Regions from separate parts of the Actinokineospora sp. PR83 genome, predicted to be linked through region 2. Evidence: riboswitches for the same ligand, from Rfam matches in the RefSeq annotation. Region 2 holds a riboswitch; the other holds the start of a gene.

Evidence for each region. Region 2 has a riboswitch for cobalamin ahead of L6E12_RS11845 (ABC transporter substrate-binding protein). Riboswitches for the same ligand answer to the same signal wherever they lie in the genome.
Region 1: linked by a shared signal. The riboswitch ahead of metE (5-methyltetrahydropteroyltriglutamate--homocysteine S-methyltransferase) and the one ahead of L6E12_RS11845 (ABC transporter substrate-binding protein) in region 2 are both predicted to bind cobalamin.

The regions. Positions count from the first base shown of each region.
Region 1 covers NZ_JAJCXD010000050.1:33,462-38,464, reverse strand. Annotated here, with positions in the region: gene L6E12_RS18130 (DUF6801 domain-containing protein) at 1-1,398, opposite strand, end outside; cobalamin riboswitch at 2,019-2,241, shown strand; gene metE (5-methyltetrahydropteroyltriglutamate--homocysteine S-methyltransferase) at 2,362-4,641, shown strand; gene L6E12_RS34470 (Imm1 family immunity protein) at 4,811-5,003, opposite strand, start outside.
Region 2 covers NZ_JAJCXD010000035.1:37,697-42,699, forward strand. Annotated here, with positions in the region: gene L6E12_RS35365 (histidine kinase) at 1-773, shown strand, start outside; gene L6E12_RS11840 (response regulator transcription factor) at 766-1,449, shown strand; cobalamin riboswitch at 1,509-1,653, shown strand; gene L6E12_RS11845 (ABC transporter substrate-binding protein) at 1,849-2,730, shown strand; gene L6E12_RS11850 (iron ABC transporter permease) at 2,727-3,755, shown strand; gene L6E12_RS11855 (ABC transporter ATP-binding protein) at 3,752-4,546, shown strand; gene L6E12_RS11860 (hypothetical protein) at 4,588-4,743, opposite strand; gene L6E12_RS11865 (DUF998 domain-containing protein) at 4,939-5,003, shown strand, end outside.

The sequences.
Region 1 (5,003 bases), on a different contig from region 2:
CTCGAACGGCACCGCGTACTGCTGGGCGGTGATCTTGCCTGCGTAGTCGCGGTCGACGTGGAAGGTGGCCTCGCCGCGGAGCTTCACCGCGCCTGACTGGCTCAGCCCGCCGATCACCTGGGCGGGCAGGATGACACGCAGGCGCATGTCGCGGGCGGGGGTGCTCTCCCCCGGTTGCACCTGCCGGGGCAGGTCGACCTGGGCGCGGGCCTCGATGGTGTGCGGGCCCAACCCCGAGGACTGGCAGACCTCCCGGATGCCCGGGGGCAGGTCGTCGGTGAACACCGTACGGGCCAGTTCGAGGTTCTGACCGGGGACCGGGGCGCAGGTGGCGGTGATGGGGGTGCGCTGGTTGCCCGCGGCGTCGCGGGTCTCGAGGGTGAAGGAGAGGGTGCCGACGGTCCAGGTCAGCGTGCCGGGCTCGGCGGTGCTGAACTGCTCGAGTTGCTCGGCGACCGCGCCGAGGACGAGGTCGTTGGGCGTTCTGACGTCGCGTTCGTTCAGCGTCCCCGACGTGGTGGCCACCGCGGGCGGTTCATCCTGAAAGGACCGGCTCACCCCCAGGCTCAGGACGCCGTTGACCGTGGACACGCCCGACGCCTGGAACCGGCGGACCAGGTCGCGGGGCAGTACGAGCGTGGCGACGATGTGGGCGGCCGGGGTCTCGGTGTGCAGCGGGAGCTGCGCAGGCAGGACCAGGCTCGTGGCGACCTTGCCCACCACGCGGACCTGGTCGCCGGTCGACAGCACGCAGTCGTGGTAGAGGCCCCGGGACGGTGTCCCGCCGCTCGTCGAGGTCTCGGCGAGCAGGTCGGGCTCGCCCGCGCGCAGCGCGCACCGGCTGTCGAAGGCGGCGACCGCGGCGGGGGTGCCGTCGGCGCGCAGGCCGGTGACCGAGGTCAGCGTGAGCGCGCCCACGCGCCAGGCCAGGGACTCGGTCTGGCTCAACCGGATCGAGTGCAGCGCCGTGGTGGTCCCGTCGAGCGACACCGACCCGCTGCCCGGCAGGGTCTGGCGCGCCGCGAAGGTGTGCTGCGTCTCCTTGGGGTACATGGTCTCGCCGTTCCACCCCAACACCGGGAAGGCCACGGTCGCGACCACCTCTGTGGCGCCCGCGTCGCGCAGCAGGCCGGTCACCTCGGCGCCCAGGTCGACCGAGGCGGTGACGGCCGCCCCCGGGACCTCGGTGCCCACCGGCACCGACTCCGGGAGGTCGACGCTGGTGCGCAGCACCACCGCCTGCTGTCCCAGCGACGGCACGGCGCACTCGTGCACCTGGCTGAGCTCGCTCACCCGGGTCGCGCCGGTCTCACCCGCCGCGGCGGTGCCCACGACCGCAACACCACCACCCACGACAGCGGCGGCCACGGTTGCCACGATCCACGCAGTGGTGCGCACGTCATCGTCCTCACTGTTGGTTCAGGACCTCGCGCGGTCGGAACCGTGGGTGCAGCGGCTGAAGGAACAGCGCGCTCTCCCGATCCACGACTTCACCGGTGTCCGCGGAATACCTCCGTGGCCCCCAAGCCTCGGCTCCACACACCCTACGAGCGGAACCGGCGCGGACGCAATGAGCGGATCAGGTGACAATCCGGGCGCAATTCACGATCTGAAAGACAATGTTCGAAACTGCCGAGGAATGAATTGGCCGCATTGTCGTGGCATGACAGAAACCCGGGAACGGTTCCCGGTTCTGGTTTCGAACACGTGCGACAACTTCTGCGACCAAGACGACGGAGCGCGCAGCCCACCGTCCTGTTCGGCTGCATCGGCGGGGTCGACCTGCGTCAGCGGGTTTCGACCCTGACATCGCGACCAGGGCCACCGCACAGGCCGTGCTCGGCCTCGGCGGCCCCGGCCTGGCGACGCTGAGTGCCACGGGCTCCTCGCCCCAGGCGCGCACCCTGGCCTGCTGGGCCGGTTCCCGGCGACCGACCCGGCGTCCCGCGGATCGGACCCTGTCCCCCGGCGTGGGAGGACAGGGTCCGGTCCCCTTCTGCCGGGGGTCTCCGTTCGCTACGCTCGGCTGTGCCGATGGTTCCCCCGGTGCGTTCGCGCGGCGGGGGAGGCAACAGGGAACCCGGTGCGAATCCGGGACTGCCCCGCAGCGGTGAGCGGGAACGACCGCCGTCATACGAGCACTGGGCGCGCAGCGCCTGGGAAGCGACGGCCAGTAGGTCCACCGGGTCGACCGGTGGGTGCCCGCGAGTCCGAAGACCTGCCCTCGGTGCGCGTGCCCCCCGGCACGCGCCGGTCCGGGCCTCTCGGGTGGGCTTCGCGGACTCGGCTGTCGCCGACTCCCCCGCGCTCCCCGTGCCTCGGGCCGTTCGCCACGCTCACGAGGAGAGAGCTGTGAACGACATCCGCATCGGCGCCACCCGGATCGGCGCCACCGTCCTGGGATATCCCCGCATCGGCCCGAAGCGCGAACTCAAGCACGCCGTCGAAGGCTACTGGGCGGGCCGACTGGACGAGGCCGGGTTGCGCGAGGTGGCCGAGGGCCTGCGCGCCGACACCTGGCGTGAGCTGTCCACACTGGATTCCATCCCGGGCAACACGTTCTCCTACTACGACCAGGTCCTGGACACCGCCGTGCTGTTCGACGCGGTCCCCGAGCGGCACCGTGCATTGGGCATGGGACCGCTGGACACCTACTTCGCCATGGCGCGCGGCACCGCCGAGGTCGCGCCGCTGGAGCTGACCAAGTGGTTCGACACCAACTACCACCACCTGGTCCCCGAGGTCGGCCCGGGCACCCGGTTCGCGCTGGTCGGCGACAAGCCGCTGGCGGAGTACCGGGAGGCGCTGGCGCTGGGGGTGGCCACCCGGCCGGTGCTCATCGGCCCGGTGACGTTCCTGCTGCTGGCCAAGCCCGCCGACGGCGCGCCCGCCGACTTCTCGCCGCTGACCCTGCTCGACCCGCTGGTGGACCGCTACGCCGAACTGCTGGCGGCGCTCGCCCGGGCCGGGGTCGAATGGGTGCAGCTCGACGAGCCCGCCTTCGCCCTCGACCGCTCACCGGGGGAACTGGCGGCGCTGCAGTCGGCCTACGACCGGCTCGCCGCGCTGCCGCAGCGGCCCGCGCTGCTGGTGGCCGGGTACTTCGCCGAACTCGGCGACGCGCTGGGCGTGCTGGCCGACACCGCCGTCGAGGGGGTCGCCGTGGACCTGGTCGCCGGTCGCGCGGACCTCGACCGCATCCCGGTGCTGACCGGGCTGCGGGACAAGGCCGTCGTGCTGGGGCTGGTCGAGGGGCGCAACGTCTGGCGCACCGACCTGCGGGACGCGGCGGCCACGGGCGCGGGCCTGCTCGGTGCGGTCGGGGCGGTCGGGGTGTCGACCTCCTGCTCGCTGCTGCACGTGCCCTACGACCTCGACGCCGAACCCGGCCTGGACCCGGTCGTGCGGGCCCGGCTCGCCTTCGCCAGGCAGAAGGTCGAGGAGGTCACCCTGCTCGGTCGGGTCCTGCTCGGCGGCGAACCGGTCGACCTGCTCACCGCCTCCGCCGACGCGGTCGCGGCCGGGGTGGCGTCGGCGCGCTCCGACGCGAGCGTGCGGGCCCGGCTCGCCGAGCTGACCCCGCACGACCGCACCCGGATGCCCTACGCCGACCGGGCCGACGCCCAGGAGTCCCGACTGCGGCTGCCCGCCCTGGCCACCACGACCATCGGCTCGTTCCCGCAGACCGGCGCTGTCCGCCGGGCCCGCGCCGACCTGGGCAGGGGCGTGCTCGACGAGGCCGGGTACGACCGGCTGATGCGGGAGGAGATCGAGCACGTCATCCGCCTGCAGGAGGAGATCGGCCTGGACGTGCTGGTGCACGGCGAACCCGAGCGCAACGACATGGTGCAGTACTTCGCCGAGCGCCTCGACGGCTTCGCGCACACCGAACTGGGCTGGGTCCAGTCCTACGGCTCCCGGTGCGTGCGCCCGCCGATCCTGCACGGCGACGTCAGCCGCCCGGCGCCGATGACCGTGCGCTGGGCGGAGTACGCGCAGTCGCTGACCCCGAGGCCGGTCAAGGGGATGCTCACCGGCCCGGTGACGATCCTGGCGTGGTCGTTCGTCCGCGCCGACCAGCCGCGGTCCGACACCGCCGACCAGGTCGCCCTCGCCCTGCGCGACGAACTGGCCGACCTGGAGGCCGCGGGCATCGGCGTGATCCAGGTCGACGAACCCGCCCTGCGCGAGACGCTCCCGCTGCGCACGGCGGACCGCGGGGCCTACCTGGAGTGGGCGGTGGCGGCGTTCCGCCTGGCCACCTCGGGTGTCGCGCCGTGGACGCAGGTCCACACGCACCTGTGCTACTCGGAGTTCGGTGACGTCATCGCCGCCATCGATGCCCTCGACGCCGACGTGACCACCATCGAGGCCGCCCGGTCCCGGATGGAGGTGCTGTCCGACCTGGCCGCAATCGGCTACGCCCGGGGTGTCGGGCCCGGGGTCTACGACATCCACTCGCCCCGCGTCCCCGGCAGCGGTGAACTCTCCGACCTGCTCGCCGAGGCGCTGCGCGCGGTGCCCGCGCGGCGGCTGTGGGCCAACCCCGACTGCGGCCTGAAGACCCGCACCTACCGTGAGGTCGAGCCCGCGCTGCGCAACCTGGTGGAGGCCGCCACCCGCGCCCGGCTCACCGCCTGAGCGCGGACCGGTCGCGGACTTCCGGCAGAGGGCAAGCCCGGGGGGCGGGCACGGTCGCCGGGCGGTCAAGGCGCCTGCGTTCAGCCAAGCAGGCCGCCAGCCACATCAGGGGCACGGACCCTCACGCCATACCCCGGCGTGAGGGTCCGTCGGTGTGCACACCACAACGTCATTCGTACTGCGACAGCAGGGAGGCCGCTTCCTTCCACTGCACGCAGGTCGGACGCTCCCCGGTGGTCAGGAACTCGGCCACGGCGGAGTAGACCGTCTCCACGGGCACTTCGGCGTGCGGGGGGACACCGGATTCGTCAAGGCCCGCAAGGGAGTAGCTCAACCATTCGGTATTGGTGCCCGTGCTGGGG
Region 2 (5,003 bases):
GTCCGAAGGTGGAGGGCGCGCTGACGCCGTCGGACCGGGCGCTGGTGGAGACGCTGGCGCGGCAGACCGCGCTGGCCGTGCACAACCTGGGGTTGGCCGCGCAGCTTTCGGCCCACGTGGTTCGGGTCGAGGAGCAGGCCGGGGAGCTGGAGGCGTCCCGGGCGCGGATCGTGCAGGCGCAGAACGCCGAGCGGCGCCGGGTCCAGGGGCAACTGCACGACGGGGTGCAGCAGGACCTGGTCGCCATGGTCACGCGGCTGCGGTTGGTCCGCAATCACCTGCGGCGCGACCCCGACCGGGTGGACGCCATGCTCGACGAGGTGCAGGAGGACGTCTACCGGGTGATCACCGAGGTCCGGGAGCTGGCCCACGGCATCCACCCGTCGGAGCTGACCGACCAGGGCCTGGCCGCCGCGGTGCGCTCGCGGGCGCGGCGGGCGCCGATCCCGGTCACCGTCCACGCGGGACCGGAGGTGACCGGTGCCCGGTTCGTCCCGGACGTGGAAGAGGCCGCGTACTTCCTCGTCTCCGAAGCGCTCACCAACGTCCTCAAGCACGCCGAGGCGACCCGGGCGACGATCCGCCTCAGCAGCCGCGCCGACCTGCTCGACATCGAGGTCACCGACGACGGTGTCGGTTTCCCCGGCGAGGTGCGGCTCACCGGGCTCCGCGACCGGGTGGACGCGGTGGGCGGTGCGCTGGTGGCCACCAGCGCACCGGGCGCGGGCGCCACCGTGCGGGTCCGGCTGCCGGTCAGGAGGAGCGGTGCCTGAGCGGCCGACGACCCGGGTCGTCCTCGCCGAGGACCACTACCTGGTCCGCGAGGGCACCCGCCTGCTGCTGGAGGACTCCGGTGAGGTCGAGGTGGTGGCCGCCGTGGGCAACGCGGTGGAGTTGCTGCACGCGGTGGGCGAACTCCGCCCGGACGCGGTGATCACCGACATCCGGATGCCGCCGGGCCACCGCACCGAGGGCATCACCGCCGCGCACACCATCCGCGCCGACCACCCCGGCACCGGAGTGGTCGTCCTGTCCCAGCACGCCGACGAGTCCTACGTCTTCGCCCTCTTCCGCGACGGGACCGAAGGGCTCGCCTACCTGCTCAAGGAACGGGTCGGCGACCTCGACCACCTCCTGGGCGCCATCAGGGAGGTCCGCGCGGGCCGCTCCAGCATCGATCCCCGGGTGGTCGACATCCTCCTGCGCGGTCACACCCGCGCCGCCGACTCGCCCCTGTCCCGGTTGACCGCGAGGGAGTACGAGGTCCTGCGGCTCATGGCCCAGGGCCACAACAACCGGGCCATCGCCGCCACCCTGGTGATCAGCGAGTCCACAGTGGAGAAGCACGGGCACTCCACCTTCGCCAAGCTGGGACTCGGCGAGGAAGCCACCCTGCACCGCCGAGTGTCCGCTGTGCTCACCTACCTCCGCCACGACCCATCGGCCTGAGGTGCACCGGTGTGAGGTGCTTCACGACGCGGCGGGTGGATCGCGGCGGATGAGGGCTGTGTTAGCTTTCGCGGGCCAGCCGAGGCCGCGGAAGCGGGTTCGGGCGGGGGAACTCCGGTGCAAGACCGGGACTGACGCGCAGCGGTGAGGGACGGCTTCCGAGCGTTCCGAGTCCGATTACCCACTGGCACCCACTCCGGCTGACGGCCGGGGTGGGCGACCGTCCGGTTGGGCTCGCGTGGGGCCCTTGAGGGTGAAGGATTCGGCGTGCGCGGAGCGTGGCGGTTTCGGGTTCTGGTGGGTGTCGCGGTCTTGGCGGTCGCCGGGTGCGGTGGGGGCGGGGCGGACACCGCGGCGGGTCGGGGCACGGGGGTGGACAACTGCGGGCGGACTGTCCGGGTGGGCGAGCCGCCGAAGCGGGCGGTGGCGCTGAACCAGGGCAGTGCGGAGATCATGCTGGCGCTGGGGCTGGCCGACCGGATGGTGGGCACCGCGACCTGGACCGACCCGGTTCTGCCGGAACTGGCCGAGGCGAACGCGAAGGTGCCGCGGCTGGCGGACAACGCGCCGTCGTTCGAGCGGGTCCTGGCGGTCGAGCCGGACTTCGTCGCCGCCTCGTTCGAATCCGTGCTCGGGACCGGTGGGGTGGCGACCCGGGAGCGGTTCGAGGAACTGGGCGTGACCACCTACCTGTCCCCCACCGACTGCGGCACCAAGGACAACAGCGGCGACGGGGACGGGGTGCGGTCCACGGCGCTGACCATGGACGACGTGTTCCGCGAGATCCGGGAGTTGGCGGAGCTGTTCGACGTCACTGAGCGCGGGGAGCAGGTCGTGGCAGGGCTGCGCGAGCGGCTCGACACCGCGACCAGGGGGCTCGACGCGTCGCGGGTCAGCATCCTGTACTGGTTCGCCAACGCCGAATCGCCCTACCTGGCCGGGTGCTGCGGGGCACCGGGGGTGATCACCGGGGCGCTGGGGGCGAAGAACGTCTTCGACGACACCCGCGCGGAGTGGCCGCAGGTCAACTGGGAGACAGTGGCCGAGCGCGACCCGGCGGTGCTGGTGATCGGCGACCTGACCCGCAAGTCGCAGACCGCGGAGACCGCCGCGGCGAAGATCGCGTTCCTGGAGTCCAACCCGGTCACCTCGCGGATGCGGGCGGTGCAGGGCAAGCGGTACGTGGCGCTGAGCGGGCAGGCGCTCAACCCGACCATGCGCACCGTCGAGGGCGTGGAGAAGGTCGCGGCGGCGCTGCGGGGCTTCGGGCCGCTCGGGTGACCGCGGCGCCCACGCGCGCCCGGACCGGCCTGCGGTACGCCGCTGGTCTGGTGCTGCTGGTCGCCTCGACGGCGGTGGTGATCACCATCGGCCCGGCCGACATCGGGGTGGGTGAGGTCTGGCGCACCGTCCTGGCCCACCTCGGCGGTGGGGAGCGGGTGCTCTCGCCGATCCGCGACGGCATCATCTGGCACCTGCGGCTGCCCAGGACGCTGCTGGCCGCCGTCTGCGGGGCCGGGCTCGCGGTGTGCGGGGTCGTGCTCCAGTCGCTGCTGCGCAACCCGCTCGCCGACCCGTTCGTGCTCGGCGTGTCCTCCGGGGCATCGACCGGTGCGGTGGTGGTCGTCGTCCTCGGGGTGGGCGGCGGCGCGGTGTCGCTGTCGGCGGGGGCGTTCCTGGGCGCGGTCCTGGCGTTCACCCTGGTGCTGGTGCTGAGTCGGCTGCTGGGCGGGCAGTTGGACCGGGTGGTGCTCTGCGGGGTGGCGGCGATGCAGCTGTTCTCCGCGCTCACCTCGTTCATCGTGCTCACCTCCGCCGATGCCGAGACGACCAGGGGCGTGCTGTTCTGGCTGCTCGGGTCGCTGTCGAGCGCGACGTGGACCGAGGTCGGCGTCTGCGCGGCCGTGCTGGTGGTGGCGCTGGTGGTGTGCCTGGGCCACGGCCGCACCCTGGACGCGTTCGCCTTCGGCGAGGACGCCGCGGCGTCGCTGGGCATCCGGGTGGCCCGGGTGCGGGTGGTGCTGCTGTGCGCGACGGCCCTGCTCACGGCGGTGCTGGTGAGTTCGTCGGGGGCGATCGGGTTCGTCGGGCTGGTGCTGCCGCACGCCGCGCGGGCGCTGGCCGGGGCCGGGCACGCCCGCCTGCTGCCCACCTCGGCGCTGGGCGGGGCGATCTTCCTGGTGTGGGTGGACACCGCCGCCCGGTCCGCGCTCGACCCGCAGGAGATCCCCGTCGGCGTGCTCACCTCGCTGATCGGCGTCCCGGCCTTCGTGGTCATCCTCTACCGCACCAGGAGCAGGCGATGACCCTCGCCGCGGACCGCGTCGTGCGCACCGCCGGTGGCCACCTCGTGCTCGACGGGGTCACCGTGGACTGCCGGGCGGGGGCCACCATCGGCCTGCTCGGCCCGAACGGCGCCGGGAAGTCGACCCTGCTGCGGGTGCTGGCGGGGTTGCTGCCCACGGGCGGCGGCGTGGTCACCCTCGACGGCGCCCCCTTGGCCGACCTGCCGCGGCACGTGGTCGCGCGCAGGCTGGCCGTGGTCGAGCAGCAGGTCGACACGCAGGTGGACCTCAGCGTGCTCGACGTGGTGCGGCTCGGCCGCATCCCGCACCGGCGCGCGTGGGAGGGCGAGTCCGCGGCGGACACCGCGGCGGTGCGCTCGGCGCTGGCGGCCACCGGCCTCACCGACCGCGGCGGGCAGTCCTGGCACACGCTCTCCGGCGGCGAGCGGCAGCGGGTCCAGCTCGCCAGGGCGCTGGCCCAGGAGCCCCGCGAGCTGCTGCTGGACGAGCCGACCAACCACCTCGACATCGCCCACCAGCTCGACCTGCTGCACCTGGTCACCACGCTGCCGGTGACAACAGTGGTGGCCCTGCACGACCTGAACCTGGCGGCGATGTTCTGCGACCACGTGGTGGTCCTGCGGGCGGGGCGGGTCGTGGCGGCGGGGACGCCGGTCGACGTGCTCACCGAGGACCTGATCGCGGACGTCTACGGCGTCCGCGCGGTGGTCTCCACCGAGGACGGGCAGTTGCACGTCCGCTTCCGCCGCGCCACGGCGGAGTTGATGCGGGGAACGCCCTCTGCCGGCTGAGGCAACCGCCAGCGCAGGGCTTGTGCGCTCCGCGTTGGGGGCTACTTCCGTGAACGGTCCTGCCCCTGTCTCGGGACCGTCACCCAGAACGCGCGGCACTGCGTGCAGGGCAGGTCGCCTTCCAGCACGCGGCTGCGCGTGGGCAGCAACAACCGCACCTCCGGCGGCGCACTGGTCTCGGTGACGTCGGTGGCCACGCACCCGACTCCGGTGGCCCGCAGGTCAAGACGGTCGGCGGCGCGTGGCAGCCAGTCGGGGCCACCAGCCGCTCCGGTGACGGGTCCACCTGGCAGCTTCCGGGGCTCGTCATGTGCGGCCCTCTTCGGACAAGGGAGGTCGACCGGGGGTTGTCCCGCACGGCCGCCGCCGGGGTTCCGCGAGAGCATGGGCGGATGACCGTGCGCAGGTGGGCTGTCCTGTCGTCCTCGCTCGCCCCGGTGGCGCTGATCGGGGGCTG